Regions from separate parts of the Butyricicoccus faecihominis genome, predicted to be linked through region 1. Evidence: a T-box and tRNA genes for the amino acid it is inferred to sense, from the RefSeq annotation. Region 1 holds a T-box; the other holds one or more tRNA genes.
The links. A T-box is a leader RNA that pairs with one kind of tRNA and senses whether it is charged. The one in region 1 lies ahead of IEY11_RS09655 (valine--tRNA ligase), so its partner is inferred to be a tRNA-Val.
Positions count from the first base shown of each region.

Region 2: it encodes a tRNA-Val, which carries the amino acid that the T-box ahead of IEY11_RS09655 (valine--tRNA ligase) is inferred to sense. The anticodon was not compared.

Region 1 is NZ_BMQH01000009.1:10,552-18,224, forward strand. It holds gene IEY11_RS09650 (MerR family transcriptional regulator) at 1-309, opposite strand, end outside; gene IEY11_RS09655 (valine--tRNA ligase) at 445-3,066, opposite strand; T-box leader at 3,147-3,359, opposite strand; gene IEY11_RS09660 (helix-turn-helix domain-containing protein) at 3,547-3,798, shown strand; gene IEY11_RS09665 (hypothetical protein) at 3,812-4,036, shown strand; gene IEY11_RS09670 (XF1762 family protein) at 4,029-4,475, shown strand; gene IEY11_RS09675 (hypothetical protein) at 4,472-4,849, shown strand; gene IEY11_RS09680 (hypothetical protein) at 4,854-5,141, shown strand; gene IEY11_RS09685 (hypothetical protein) at 5,138-5,317, shown strand; gene IEY11_RS09690 (hypothetical protein) at 5,304-5,510, shown strand; gene IEY11_RS09695 (hypothetical protein) at 5,507-5,818, shown strand; gene IEY11_RS09700 (hypothetical protein) at 5,822-6,559, shown strand; gene IEY11_RS09705 (rolling circle replication-associated protein) at 6,911-7,673, shown strand, end outside.
Region 2 is NZ_BMQH01000003.1:278,291-285,963, reverse strand. It holds gene IEY11_RS04635 (hypothetical protein) at 1-61, opposite strand, end outside; gene mtaB (tRNA (N(6)-L-threonylcarbamoyladenosine(37)-C(2))-methylthiotransferase MtaB) at 353-1,630, shown strand; gene IEY11_RS04625 (hypothetical protein) at 1,707-1,877, shown strand; gene efp (elongation factor P) at 3,012-3,578, shown strand; tRNA gene IEY11_RS04615 (tRNA-Val) at 3,621-3,696, shown strand; gene IEY11_RS04610 (M56 family metallopeptidase) at 3,834-4,922, opposite strand; gene IEY11_RS04605 (BlaI/MecI/CopY family transcriptional regulator) at 4,984-5,406, opposite strand; gene IEY11_RS04600 (DUF1284 domain-containing protein) at 5,601-5,990, opposite strand; gene IEY11_RS04595 (biotin transporter BioY) at 5,987-6,556, opposite strand; gene IEY11_RS04590 (FUSC family protein) at 6,697-7,673, opposite strand, start outside.

The DNA of each region.
Region 1 (7,673 bases):
GTCCTCGCAGATGGCGCGGCACATCGCATACGCCTGTTCGCTCTCGCGGATGTCCCCCTGCAATACGTCGAGCTGGCCTGCCGCCGCCTCGGGCAGCGCTTTCTCGCCGCTCTCGATGGCGCGGATGTCCGGCACGCTCAGCCGCAGCCTGCGCAGCAGCATGATCTTCCGCAGTGTCTGTACATTGTCCTCGGTGTAGTCGCGGTAGCCGTTCTCGCCGCGTGTCGGCGTGAGCAGCCCCTCCTTTTCGTAAAACCGGATGTTCGCCCGGGATAATCCCGTCCTGCGCTCTGCTTCCGCTATGTTCATACGATCACCTTCCCTTCTATTGATTACATTATAAGGGATAAAGTGGGTTTACAGTCAAGTGTTTTGGGGAAAATATTAAGAAAAAAGAGTGGATAAAACTCCACTCTTTTTATATTTAATTCAGCTTAATGCAGCTTAGTTCAGCGCTGCAATCGACTCTTCCAGCTTTGCAAGGTGCTCGCGCAGCTTTTCGGCCTTTTCGCGCTCAGCTGCAACAACCTTCTCGGGTGCCTTATCGACAAACTTCGGGTTGTTCAGCTTCTTCATAACAAAGTCGATATCCGCCTCGACCTTGCTCTTTTCCTTGCCGAGACGGGCGCGCTCGGCCTCGAAGTCGATGAGGTCGCCCATCGGCATATAAATCTGTGCGTCGCCGGTGACTACGGATGCCATCTTGGCAGCGTCCGCCGGAACCGCGTCGATGAGTTCAATCTCGGAAGCGTATGCCAGCTTGGGGAAGAAGCCTGCGCCTGCGGAGAACGTATCCTTCTTCTCGGTCAGGATGAGCACCTTGGCCTTCTTGGAGGGCGGTACGTTCATCTCGGCACGGCGGTTGCGGATGGCGCGGACAGCGTCCATCAGGCTCTCCATCTGTGCCTCCTCCGCGGCAAAATGCAGCTCCTCCTTGTATTCCGGCCATGCGGATACCATAACGGACGGGCCCTCATGCGGCAGCGCCTGCCAGATGGTCTCGGTGATGAACGGCATGAACGGGTGCAGCAGCTGCATTGCGCCGCTCAGCACATAGCACAGCACCTTCTGTACGTTCTCGTCGCCGGTCTGCAGACGGGTCTTTGCAATTTCGATATACCAGTCGCAGAAGTTCTCCCAGATGAAGTCGTTCAGCTTGGCAGCCGCCAGACCCAGCTCGTACTGGTCGATGTTGCGGGTAACATCAGCAACCAGTGTGTTGAACTTGCTGATGATCCACTTGTCCTCGATGGCAAGGTCGCTCGGCAGCTCGACTGCCTTGTCCTTGTCGATGGTCAGGTTCATTTGGATAAAGCGGGATGCGTTCCAAATCTTGTTGCAGAAGTTGCGGGACGCCTGCACGCGCTCATCCGAGAAACGCATATCGTTTCCGGGGCTGTTGCCGGTTGCGAGGGTGAAGCGCAGCGCATCCGCGCCGTACTGGTCGATGACCTCCAGCGGGTCGATGCCGTTGCCGAGCGACTTGGACATCTTGCGGCCCTGCGCGTCGCGCACCAGACCGTGGATATAAACCGTCTTGAACGGGGTCTCGCCCATGTGCTCCACACCGGAGAAGATCATGCGGGCAACCCAGAAGAAGATAATATCATAGCCGGTAACGAGCGTAGAGGTCGGGTAGAAATAGTCGAGCTCCTTGGTCTTGTCCGGCCAGCCGAGCGTGGAGAACGGCCACAGCGCAGAGGAGAACCAGGTGTCGAGAACGTCCTCTTCCTGACGGATGTTCTTGCTGCCACACTTCGGGCAGGTGCATACATCGGTCTTGGAAACGGTCATCTCACCGCAGTCGTCGCAGTAGAACGCCGGAATGCGGTGACCCCACCACAGCTGACGGGAGATACACCAGTCGTGTACGTTTTCCATCCAGCGCAGGTAGGTCTTGGAGAAACGGTCGGGCACGAACTTGGTCTTGCCCTCGTTTACAACGTCCATAGCGGGCTTGGCGAGCGGCGCCATCTTGACAAACCACTGCGCCGAGGTCATCGGCTCAACGGTCGTACCGCAGCGGTAGCAGGTGCCTACGTTGTGCTCGTGGTCCTCAATCTTGACCAGATAGCCGCCTTCCTCAAGGTCCTTTACAACCGCCTTGCGGCACTCGTAGCGGTCCATGCCCTCGTACTTGCCGCCGTTTGCGTTGACGGTCGCGTCCTCGTTGAACACGAGAATCTGCTCGAGGTTGTGGCGCTGACCCATCTCGAAGTCGTTCGGGTCGTGGCACGGCGTAACCTTAACACAGCCGGTGCCGAACTCCATGTCAACGTACTCGTCACCGAAGATCGGAATCTCGCGGTTCATGATCGGGAGGATGCAGGTCTTGCCGATGAGGTGCTTGTAGCGCTCGTCGTTCGGGTTGACAGCAACGCCGGTATCGCCCATGAAGGTCTCCGGACGGGTGGTCGCAACAACGAGGTCGCCCGAGCCGTCCGCCAGCGGATAGCGGATGTGCCACAGCTTGCCCGGCTGGGTTTCGTACTCAACCTCAGCGTCGGACAGCGCAGTTGCGCAGTGCGGGCACCAGTTGATGATGCGGTGGCCCTTGTAGATCAGGCCCTTGTTGTACAGGTTTACGAATACCTCGCGGACCGCCTTGGAGCAGCCCTCGTCCATGGTGAAGCGCTCGCGATCCCAGTCGCAGGAGGTGCCGAGCTTTTTGAGCTGGCTGATAATGCGGCTGCCGAACTTGTCCTTCCACGCCCAGACGCGCTTAAGGAACTCCTCGCGGCCGAGGTCGTAACGGGTCAGGCCCTCCTCCTTGCGGAGGTTCTCCTCTACTTTGATCTGGGTTGCAATACCGGCGTGATCGGTGCCCGGCATCCACAGCGCCTCGTAGCCCTGCATGCGCTTGGTGCGGATGAGGATATCCTGCAGGGTCTCGTCGAATGCGTGGCCCATGTGCAGCTGGCCGGTAACATTCGGAGGCGGAATAACGATGGTGTACGGTTTCTTGTCCGGATTGACCTCGGCGTGGAAGAAGCCGGAATCGACCCAGAACTTGTACAGCTTGTCCTCGACCGATTTCGGGTCGTAGGTCTTAGGCAGTTCGCTCATTGATCTATCTCCTTCAATTTGATTTACTATATACATGCGGGATACCTCTGTGCAAACAAAAAAGAGCATACTCATCCCGACAACAGGACGAAGTATGCTCCGTGGTACCACCTGAATTCGCGTAAAGACGCGCACTCGTTGCCCCGTAACGCGGGGTCAGACGGAACAGCTTAACGAAAATTCGGCTGTTCTGCTCCAAAGCGACCTTCTTCTTCCCCGCCGAGGTGCTTGCACCGGCCGCACCCTCTCTAAACGCGCAAAGGAAAAATACTCCTCTTTTTCACTGCATTTGTGTATTAACTTTAATATTATAGCTGTTAAATTCGGGTTTGTCAAGGGATATCCCTTGTTTTCCGGCACCGGGCGGCTTGTAATATTAAATGCGAAAGAACAAATACCACGTCGAATGACGGGTACGCGTTCTATCGCATTTATTTTTTTACCATCAACAGAGCTAAAACACAATAGAAACGGGGTGAAATGGTGCGGCAGTACAGATACATAGATTTTCAGGACCGCAAGGAGATTTCCACACGATACCTGAACGGCGACCGGGTGGCAGACATCGCCGATGGGCTGGGTATGGCAACGGCTACCGTCTACCGGGAGTTGAAACGTGGCGAAACGGGCGGGCTTGACCGCAACCAGCGGAGAGCATACAACCCCGTTCTTGCACAACAGCGCGTGCAAGAGAACTTCAAACGCCGCGGCAAAACAGCGGTCAATTCGTAAAGGAGGTTTCGCGGTGAACAATTTTGAAGAAATTACGAAGAACCCGGAAACGCTGGGCGCTTTCCTGCGGGGCCTGCCCGTCATTGAAGCGCCGTGGGATGAAGAATTCCAGCGGAAGTATTGTGCCGGGTGCGGGAAAGTCAGTTGTGACGATGGTAGCCCTTGCCCGTATGAGGACAAGCGGAACAATCCGCTTTGGTGGCTGTCACAGGAGAGCGAGGGAACGCAACGTGCTTGAAATCGTACCGATGACGCTTAGAGAAGCAAACGCGTTTGTCGAGCAAAACCACCGACACCACGGGGCAACCGTGGGGCATAAGTTTTCCATTGGGCTATCTGACGGTGAAAAAATCGTAGGGGTTGCCATTGTGGGCCGTCCTGTATCGCGCCACCTTGACGACGGTTGGACATTGGAAGTCAACCGACTTTGCACGGACGGAACCCGCAACGCCTGTTCAATGCTTTACGCCGCGGCATGGAGAGCGGCGCGGGCGATGGGCTATAAACGAGTAGTCACCTATATTCTGGACACAGAGAACGGCGCAAGCCTGCGGGCCGCTGGCTGGAAATGCGTTGGACAAGCCGGGGGCCTGCGATGGACGGGGACCCGTCGCCCGGAAGTGGACCTTTGCCCGGCGCAAATGAAAATCAGGTTCGAGCGGGAGGAAACAACATGACGAAAAAGAAACAGTGCCACGGCGGGGGCAAGCTGACGGCGAAGACAGCCCGCGCCCTCGCAATACAGGAGTTCGGGACCGCCCGCGGTCTGACGAAAAGTACGTCATTCGTCGGCGCGTACTTCATGGAGTTTGGAAACCTGCGTATCGAAATTTGCGCGGACGCGGCTTGTATTGCTGTTCGCGTGGTTCTGGCCCACGGTACGGGTTCCAGCGTGAAATACTTTGACCCGGACACCCTGCAAGAGAACTTCAAGGCTATCGACAAACACCGTGAAGACGAAGACCGCGCCATTATCAGTGATTGGGTCAACCTGAACGGCCCGGAATACTGCCGGAAGCAGGTTGAAGCGATTTGGAAACAAGGAGGTTGAAAACGTGGAGAGAAACGGGAAGCACATCGCAAAAGAAGCAACAAACGGAATTATTTACGACAGCGCCGGACAGATCGTACACAATGGGCTGTTGGAGATTTGCCCGTTCTGCGGCGAAATGAACAACCATTTTGGAAGCGGCGGAAGCGTGAACATTTGGACGGTTGGCGCGATTGAACGCAGGGAGTGTACGAAGTGCCGAAAGCAGTTCCACAAAATCAGCCTGACGGTTCCGCCCGATGAAACACCGGAAGCGTTCTATTTGCGGGTCATAAAGGCGGTGACAGCATGAAACGTCAATTCTGCTTGCCCTGCTTCCTCGAAATCAAGAAAGCTGGGAAACACGATATTGAGCGTGTCCGCGGCGGCGTGAATATGAAAATCACCTGTTGGCGGTGCAAGCGCCGTCGTTTCGGGGCCGAATACGAGATTTCCCGGAAAGGCGGTGTGTCCCGTGACAACGGCTGATTTGAAGCGGGCATTCATGGACGAACGCCCGGTACGGTACAACGGCATCACCTACCAGCGAGTAACAGCGGTGATTTACCGCAAGACCCCGGACAAAACCGGGTCGCTGGTACAAGGTGAACTGCTGGACAAGAACGGACGTGCCGTTATGATCGCGGCGGCGGAGCGAATCGAAGTGGAGGAACCGAAATGACACAAGAGATTATCACAATCACCGTTGAAGCCGGGCAAATGACCGCCCGGCGGAAGTCCCGGAAAATCGACCAGCGCCGCCCGGTCCCCGTGTGGGCTATCGTGAAGTATGCGGCCCTGACGATTGCCGGAATTATGCTGTTCCGTGAGGGTGCGGCCCGTGCGCTGGCCTACCGTGGCTATTTCGCCGTCGGCGGAGAGGTTTTCGCCCTCTTCCTCCCGATTTTCTATTACTGCCTTTCCCGGACGGTACGGGACCTTATCACGGACATTAAGAACGGCTTCAAGCCGGAATATGAGGAGGACTAAGTTATGAAGAAAATTTCACAGATTGAAACAGGCGGGCGCTTCCTGTACGGCGGCGTTGAGTGGGTCAAGCTGTACGCAGGCGACGGAACCGTTGCGATTTCCGCCGAACCCGTATTTGAACGCGCTTTCGACGAAGACAACAAGAACGATTGGCGTTCTTCTTCCCTACGCCGCGAACTGAACGGCGCGTTCCTCGACGCGCTGGTTGCAGAGGGCGCGGACCGGGCGGCGTTCCTCGATTGGGAAAGCGACCTGACCGCCGATGACGGCATGACCGACTACGGAACCGCCACCGACAAAATCGCTTTGCTGTCGGACAAGCTGTATCGAATGTTCCGCGGCATTATCCCGCGCGTGGACGCGTGGTGCTGGAACCTGACCCCGTGGACCTGTGAAGCGTCCAACTCTTACTACGTCCGCATCGTCTATTCCTCTGGCGCGATGGACTGGGGCAACGCTTACTTCGGCTACATCGGCGTTCGCCCGCTTTGCTATCTGAAATCCGAAATCTTGGTATCTGTCCCCGGAGAGGACGACGAAGAAAAAAGCGTTGAAGTCGCCGAAGAGGACCGCGCACAGCTTGTTCTCATCGCAAGCGACAGAATTTTGAATGCCCTGAATGAATACCCCGTGGAAGTTTGGGGCGAAGCGCTGGGCGCGGCTGTGGCTTCTCTGTTCACGTCGAAGCAGGACGCGGCGCAGATCGCGCAGGAAGACAAAGACAAAGCGGCGGAGGTCTGAACCCCCGCCGTCGTGAAAACTGGATAAAGAAAAACCGCCCCGCGTTTGCTTGGGAGAGCAGACGCGAAGCGGGTTCCGCCGATGAAAATATATCAGCTATCAACCTACCGTTAGTATATCAAAAACGGCGGAAAAAGTCAACAAATAACGCCGTTTTTGCGCGGCGTGGCGGGCTTGTAATGGGTATTAACGTTCCTGCGATTAGCCTTGTCACGCATGACAACAGGACCGGGAAGAAAGACACGCCCTATCTGGTGTTCTTCTCGCCTGCATAGACAACTACACACGCCGGAAGTAAAGCCCCGCCCGCTTCCTCTACCCGCAAAAGGAGTGAAGCAAGTGCGAAGTTTTATGAGAGAAAAGAAAATCTACTGCGGAAAGCATTATCGGGAGGTAGATATATACCCCTATACCGCCGCGCAACTGACAGCATCTACGCGCGGGAAGAGGTCAAAGAAAATCAAGGAAACGGAGCCGAAGCAAAAGAACCTGAATGACAAGAACGCCCGCCGCTACTTCACGCAGACGGCGAACCTGAATTTCGGTTCTGACCCGGAAGCCCTGCACGTTACGGCTACATACAGCGGAAAATATCTGCCCGACACGGTGGAACAGGCCGAACAGGAAGCAACAAACTTCCTACGCCGGGTCCAGTACCGCCGGAAGAAAGAGGGCTTGCCGCCGCTAAAGTACATGATCGTTACCGCCTACACCACGAAGCGAAACAGCGAAACCCCCGTTCGTATTCATCACCACATCATTATGAACGGCGGGCTTGACCGTGACGTTGTGGAAGACCTGTGGAGAAAACGCAGACGCAAGGGACAGAAAAAAGGCGACAAAATCGGCTTTTGTAATGCTGACCGCCTGCAAGCCGATGAAAACGGCATAGCCGCCCTTTGCACCTACCTTGTGAAGCAGGGGTGCGGGAAAAAGCGGTGGAATTCCTCGCATAACCTCGAAAGGCCGTACAGCCGGACGAACGACGGCAAGTACAACCGCCGTCAAATCGAGAAGTGGGCGAAAGAACACCCGCCCCGTGAGTTTTGGGAAAAGAAATATCCCGGCTGGACCCTGACCGATGATGACTACGGCGTTCAGTACGAATACAACG
Region 2 (7,673 bases), on a different contig from region 1:
CCTTACGCATCAGCGGGTGACCCTTGTATTCCAGAAGGTTATTCTTCTTGGTGGTAGGCATTATCTGCACTCCTTATAGTTACAAAATGGTTACATTCCAAAGTTACATTACGGTTACAGTATAGCATGCTCGAACCGGTTTGTCAAACATTGTTTTGAAATTTCGCATTTTTGTGATAAAATAGAGCCTGTCAAATGCGAAAAAAAACGCAGGAATCGACAGCGAAAATCCACAGTGGCCGCACGCGCACGAGAGTAAGGTTACAGACGCTGTAACCCAATCGAATACCTTATTATAATAGGGGATTCGCAAGCGCGCAGCGAGCCGTTGAGAGCAAAGGAATGTACATTTGTGAAATTTGCTTTTTTCACCTTGGGCTGCAAGGTTAATTTATTTGAGACGCAGGCGCTCAGTCAGCTGGCGCAGGCGCGCGGACACGAGATTGTTGATAAGGACGCGGATGCCGTGATCGTCAACACCTGTACGGTAACATCGGTGTCCGACCATAAGAACATCCGCGCGTTCCACAAGCTGCGGAGAGACAATCCGAACGCGGTTATCGCGGCGTGCGGCTGCTTTGCACAGACCGACCCGGAGCGTGTCCGCGCCACCGGCGAGATCGACCTCATCTGCGGTACCAGGGACAGGGCGCAGGTGATAGACCTGTGCGAGCAGGCCGTCAGCGGACAGGCCGTACAGGTGCGTGAGAGCGAGGAAAGCGGCTTTGAGACTCTGCCTGCCGGTATCCCGCACGGCCGCACGCGCGCGCTGCTCAAGATCGAGGACGGCTGCAACAACTTCTGCACCTACTGCATCATTCCGTATGCGAGAGGGCGGGTGCGCTCACTGCCGGTCGAGCAGGCGCTCGAGCAGACGGTGCGGCTGGCTGACGCGGGCGTGCACGAGATCGTGCTGACCGGCATCGAGATCGCGTCCTACGGCAAGGACTTCAAGCCGCAGGTGCCGCTCACCGAGCTGCTGGAGAAGCTGCTGACCGCGCAGCCGAACGTGCAGTTCCGGCTCGGCTCCCTCGACCCGCGGGCGGTGGACGATGTGTTTTGTGAACGGCTTGCCGGCTTTGCCAATCTCGCACGGCATTTTCATTTGTCCATGCAGAGCGGCTGCGATACCGTTCTCCGGCGCATGAACCGCCACTACACGAGCGAGGAATTTTACCGGTGTGTCGAGCGGCTGAGACGTGCGTTTCCGGACTGCTCGGTTACGACCGATTTGATTGTCGGCTTTCCGGGCGAGACCGAGGACGAGTTTACGCAGACGCTGGCCTTTCTGGAGAGATGCGCGTTCGCGTCCGTGCATGTATTTCCGTATTCCGTGCGCGAGGGCACAAAGGCGGCTGCCATGCCGGGTCAGCTCGATCAGCAGACCAAAACCGCCCGCGCCGAGCGGGCAAAGCAGGTGGCGGAGACACTCAGCGCTGCCTATCGAAAGCAGTTTGTCGGCCGCACGCTGTACGCGCTGCCTGAGCACCCGACCGGCGGCCTGTGGGCGGCGCACGGACGCTACGGCTTTCCTGTATATATAGAGGATAAGGCGGAGAAAAATCATCCGGTCATCGTAAAGGTTATCGGTCTGCACAAGGACGGCGTATTGGCGAAAATTGAAAATTGAGAATGGAGAATGTGTAACCATTTTCGGCCTCTTACCATAGAATGTAATGAAATCTTTGATAGGAGGAAATGACAGTATGTGTTCTTCTAACAGCTTCTGGGGCGAAAATTCCTGGTGGTGGATCATCATCCTGATCATCCTGATCTGGGTATGCTGCGGTCAGGGCAGCGGCGGCTGTGGTTCCTGCGGTACCTGTGGTGATAATACCTGCGGCGGCTGCGGTAATTGCGGCAACTGCTGCTGCTGAGCGACCGACATATCCGTAGAAGGGAGAGGCACCGCGTGAGCGGTGCCTTTTTCGTTTTCTCGGCATAGGGCAACCGAGAAAATGCGAACCGCACAGGCGGTTTTTCGGCACCGGCTGACCGGGGTACTCGAACTGCCGTAGGCGTGTTCGCCCCTGACGGGCGGGGAGGTTTTCGCTGAACCTCAGCGGGGAGTGCGCCTACCCGGCGGGGGCACAAGAGGGTAGACACCTGCGGTTTCCACCCTCTGATTTTCTCCCCTTTCCCTTGGATAGTCTGGCGCAGATTGCCGACATGTGACCGCTTCGAAAATAGGGGAACGGCAGAGGGGGTTTTTCTACCGTATCTTTCTCAACCTGTTCGCAGGGTCAGATACATTACTGCTACACATATGGGCTACTCTGCGCAAGGCGCGGCATAACCGTGCCGCGCAACTCTTTAACACGTTATACCGCACGGCACCTACGAATTAAGCGTTTGGTACAATTTATCTTGGCAGGTGCTGTCTATATAACGCGCTAACGAATTGTGCGGCACGGTTATGCCGCACTCTGCGTTGATTAACCCGCATGTGTAGCAGTACGCTGTCTGTGAACTGCGAAAAGGTGGAGAAAGACACGCTGCGGTAACCCGACTGCCGTACTCCTTTTCGGAGCGGTCACATATAGGAAATCTGCGCCAGATTAGGAAGCAAGGGAAAGGTAGGAGTTCAAAGAGGAAGGAAAACCGCAGGTTGTCCTTCCTTTTTGCCCACCGCCGTGGGTACGGCGTCGTCCCCGCGGCGGGCGCCGCAACGTCCCCGCCGTCCGCAGACGGCGAATCCCCTCGCTGAGGTTCAGCGGAAAACTCTCCGCCCGGAAAGGGCGAACCCGCTGACGCAGTTCGAGTACCCCGGTCCGCCGGTGCAGGAAAAGGAGCCGCCCCGTTAGGCCGAACCCGCCTGCGGCAGTTCGTATGCCCCGGTCAACCAGTGCAGGAAAGCGCCGAGTTCCACCGCGATAAAAATTTTCAAGAAAATATGCGTTACCCTCTTGCAAAATACGCGAAAATAGGGTATTATATACAAGCACTGTTTTGTATGAACAGTCGAATGATGCTTAATGATGTAAAAAATACTATTATTTGGAGGCATAGCGATTATGACCGCAGGTGAATTTCGTAACGGCGTAACTTTTGAAATGGACGGTCAGGTACAGCAGGTTATTGAGTTCCAGCATGTAAAGCCGGGCAAGGGCGCTGCTTTTGTTCGTGTCAAGATGAAGAACGTCGTAACCGGTGCGGTTACTGAGACCTCCTTCAACCCGACTGCTAAGTTCGAGGAGGCTTTCGTAGAGCGCCGCGAGATGCAGTATCTGTACAATGAAGGTGACCTGTACTACTTCATGGACAACGAGACCTACGAGCAGATTCCGATCAGCAAGGATACTCTGGGCGACGATTTCCGCTTCGTGAAGGAGAACGAGAACGTTAAGGTTCTTTCCTACAAGGGCAGCGTTTTCGCAGTTGAGCCGCCGCTGTTCGTTGAGCTCGAGATCACTGAGACCGAGCCGGGCGTTAAGGGCAACACTGCTACTAACGTACTCAAGCCCGCTACCGTTGAGACCGGTGCTGTTGTTAAGGTTCCGATCTTTATCGAGCAGGGTGAGCGCATCCAGATCGATACCCGTACCGGTGAGTATCTGGGCCGCAGCAAGACCAAGTAAAAACTTGCAGCCAGCAGGGATGGCAGCCGCCGTCCCTGATTCGGACATTTAGCTCAGCTGGAAGAGCATCCGCTTGACGTGCGGAAGGTCAGCGGTTCGAACCCGTTAATGTCCACCACCAAGCCACTCATTGTGAGTGGCTTTTTCTTTTGTCTGCACAAAAAGCAGCTGAGACCCCACATCTCAGCTGCTTCTATTTCGTCCCACATTTTGCTTTTACTCTCTGTGCTGCCGCTATCCTTCGGCAGCTGCCTTTTATTGCTCGGTCTCGCGGATATATTTGAAAACCGAGTGCTCCAGATAAAATTGCACGTCACCTTCTGTCAGCTCATACGGCTTGTGACCGTCAATGCACAGCCAGTATCGTCCGTCCGCACTTTGCTTGAGATAGGCATTCTCGTCGTTAAAATAGACGGTCGAGCTGCTGTCAAGCTCGGCCGGCGGCTCGAATGCCGGCTGCGGCAGCACCGCATACGACAGTGCCAGCAGAACGGCAAAGCTGCCGATGAGTACGGCGCTTGCGGTTCGGCCGTTCGGCTGCTCTGCGCAGGCGAGCACGGCGGTGAATCGCTCCCGCATGGCCTTATTCGCCTCGGCGCGAAACAGGGCCGTGGACGGCTGCGGCACCGGCTGCTGCGTGCAGCCTTGCTTCATTGCGGCGAGGATGGCGCGCAGATAGGCTGTGCGTTCCTGCGCATTCAGCGTCTGTGCAATCGCGCGGTCGCACTTAAGCTCGAGCGTTTGTTCCAAATCCTTTTGCAGCAGGTATACGACCGGATTCCACCAGAAAATGATGCAGTACAGCGTTACGAGCAGCTTGACAGCCGTATCATGGTTGAGAAAATGCGTGTACTCATGCAGCAGAATGTAGTGCAGTTCGGCATCTGTGTACGTCTTGTCCGGCAGAATGATGTACCGGCGCAGCACACCTACGCCAAAGGCAGATTCGATATTCGCGGCTGTACGTCCGCGAACTTTGATGGTGCGGCCGGTCTGCCGCCGGATCTCGCTCAGCAGGGAAACCGTGCGGCTGTCCCATGGCTTGGCTTGCCGCGCAGCGCGGATGGCTTTGCGATACTGCAGCGCGTAATGGATCAGCAGAAAAACTGTGCCGAGCAGCCAGATTGCACACAAAAGCAGTCCGACCGGCAGGTGCGTGACCGAATCGGGCTTGCGCGCCAGAAAGCTGTAGATGCGCGGATACACGACGCTGTCGCTCACAATCACTGCGTGCGGAAACTCGAGCGGCAGCAGCAGGCGCGCGGCGCAGAACAGGTAAAGCAGCACCATAGTCAGCACGCCGAAATGCGGCCGGAAGCGTGTGTGCCGCACAAGATAGATCACAATGATCAACAAACTGCTCCACAAAAGTGCAGATATAAAGGAAAACAGGGTTATTTGCATATTATTTATCTTCTTTGTTCTGCAGCGCAGCTTCGTACTGATCGACCATTTTTTCCAGCTCGGCAATCAGCTTTTCTTCCTGCTCGGATTCGTTTGATTTGGCGGTTTTTTTGAACAGCGCCACGGCGATTCGGGCAAACAGTGCCTGGTTCACGCCTTGCTCCTCGAGCATGTTCGCCAGAAATTCGTCCTTGGTGTAGCAGGGGACAAACTGCCGCGACTGATAGCGTCCGTTTTGCAGCAGACCGCTGACCTGCACCATGTCTTTTTTGACAAGCTGACCGAGCAGTTTGTCGATATAATTGGTGTTCCAGCTGGCTTCCGTAACTTTTTCAGCAAGCTGCAGCGTTGTGAGCGGACGGTTTTCCCGCCATAAGGTGTCCATCAGAATTTCCTCGGAGTTGGACAGCTTGAAGCGCTTCATTGGCTTCACCTCTGTTTTGATAATCACCTGCAAGGTGTTTATTATAAGATAAGAATAACCACCTTGAAGGTGGTTGTCAATATCTTGATGGAAATTTGTAGGAATATCTGAAACTGGACATGATAAATTGTGAGAAGTGACAACATATTTTCTGGTGACAGGGGGAAGAGGCACACCTTTCGGTGTGCCTCATTTCATTTTCCGCAGATATTCTTTTTGCAGGCGCTGACGGGGTACCACGCACATCCGCGACAAATATCCTCCAGCATGGCTGGGGTCATTTGTGTGTCGATTGCACGGATCAGGTCCTGATAAACATACTCGCCCTCGTGCAAATCAAAGTATTCGACCGTCTTTCGGTCAAAGCGAGAGACCTTTTCCTGTGCTTCGCACAGGTTGTCAGCGGTGTGGTGCGGGCAGTGCGCGCATAGAGAATCCGAACCAAAGACAAGCCGGATTCGGGTTCCCGGTACATTTCGCAGAGAATGCACAATCGCACTCATATTTTGCACAAATTCTGTGCTATAGCCCTTGCCGGAGTAGCCTTGTGTGCAAAGCAGATGATGCGGGCGCAGCCGGATCATGCCTTGAGCCCCGGGATGCGCTTGCGAACGAGAAAGCCGATCACGGTTGCAAGAACAGCCTTGATGACAGCGGTCGGGATGAACGGCAGCACGCATGCGGTCACGCCTGCGGCGATCGAGCTGTTCATGAGTACGCAGAACATCGCCGTGCCGACAACATAGTTGGCAATCGTGCCGACGATCAGTGCGAGTACATACGCGCCGCGGAATGCATGGCGGTGGTCGGCGCCCCAGCCGATAATAAACGCCATCAGCGGGAAGGAGATCAGAAAACCGCCGGTAGGACCGATAAACTTGTCAAAACCGCCGGAAAAGTTCGCAAGCACCGGTACGCCGACGGCACCGAGCAGCAGATAAATTACGCTTGAAACCGTGCTCAGCTTGGCGCCGAGAACGACAGCCGCCAGTGTAATCGCAAACGTCTGCATGGTCATGGGTACGCCGCCGGGCATCGGAATGGAAATCTGCGCCATGATCGCGATGACCGCCGCGAACAGTCCGGAATAGCAGATGTCGCGCACGGAAAACGCGCTGCGCTGTGCGGGCTTGCTGGAAATGTCACTCATTGGGAGTTCCTCCTCGTTGTTTTGCTTATTGCATTAAACCACAGATTTACTGCAATGTCAACTAATTTCGGAAAAATGGTTGACGGTGTGCGCGAAAAAGAAACAGCTGTTCCGTGCATTTGCACAGAACAGCTGTTTGCTCAGCTCGCAGAGCGCTCCCAGCGGGCAAAAAGGCGGTGGAGAATCAGGCAGAACAGCAGCGCAAAGACCACGCCGAACACATTCTGCGCGACACGCAGACCGACCGCGCTTTTGAGTCCGTATGCGCTGGTTGCAATAGCGAGCGCACCGAACGTGTTGAACACAGCCTGCCAGCCGTATTTCGCGGAAAAACCGACACCGATGCCGCCAATCACGCCGATATAGGCGTAAATCGAGGACGGAAGCAGGAAATAAAGCGCTAAAAAGCAGCAAACACCCGCAATATTTCCAATGATACGCCAGCGAACGCGGTAGCGCATATCGTCCATCGCGGGAAGGATTGCGCTCATGGCGGCAATGCCCGCCCACATCGCACGCGGCATGCCGCTCAACTCTGCAAGGAAAAGCACGAGCGGAACGCAGATGATCTGGCAAAGCTGCCATTTGGAGCGCGGATGGCGCAGATCGAAAGCAGGAAGGATGTCTCCTGCACAGAGCTCATAGGCATTGCCGCGATGGTTGCCGTAGAATACCGCGCAGACCAGAAGCGCACCGACAGCAAGTCCAAACAGGCGCATTTGATAGGCGTGCCCGCTCACATCGTAACCATACAGCAGCAGATAGCCGAGCACGAGTGTGGACTGATTAAACATTCTCGGCTCGTGGCAGCCGAACAGAATGAGCAGGGCAATCGCAGCAGCATTGATGAACAATCCGCCGACCGGGCCGGCCAGATTGGCTGCATGCGGTCCGACGGCCATAATGCCGAAAAATCCGGCGAGCAGCAGCGTGGACTGCTCTGTGCGAATGCACAGATGTGCGCTGCGGAATACGAGCAGATACAGCAGCACGACTACGCCGACAATGCTGTTGTCCGCGCCGAAGCCCAGACTGTAAAGTGAAACAAAAATAAAGCAGAATGCGACGGTTATCGCAATTTTGGTCAAGTACACGGCAATATGGTACAGCTTTTCGC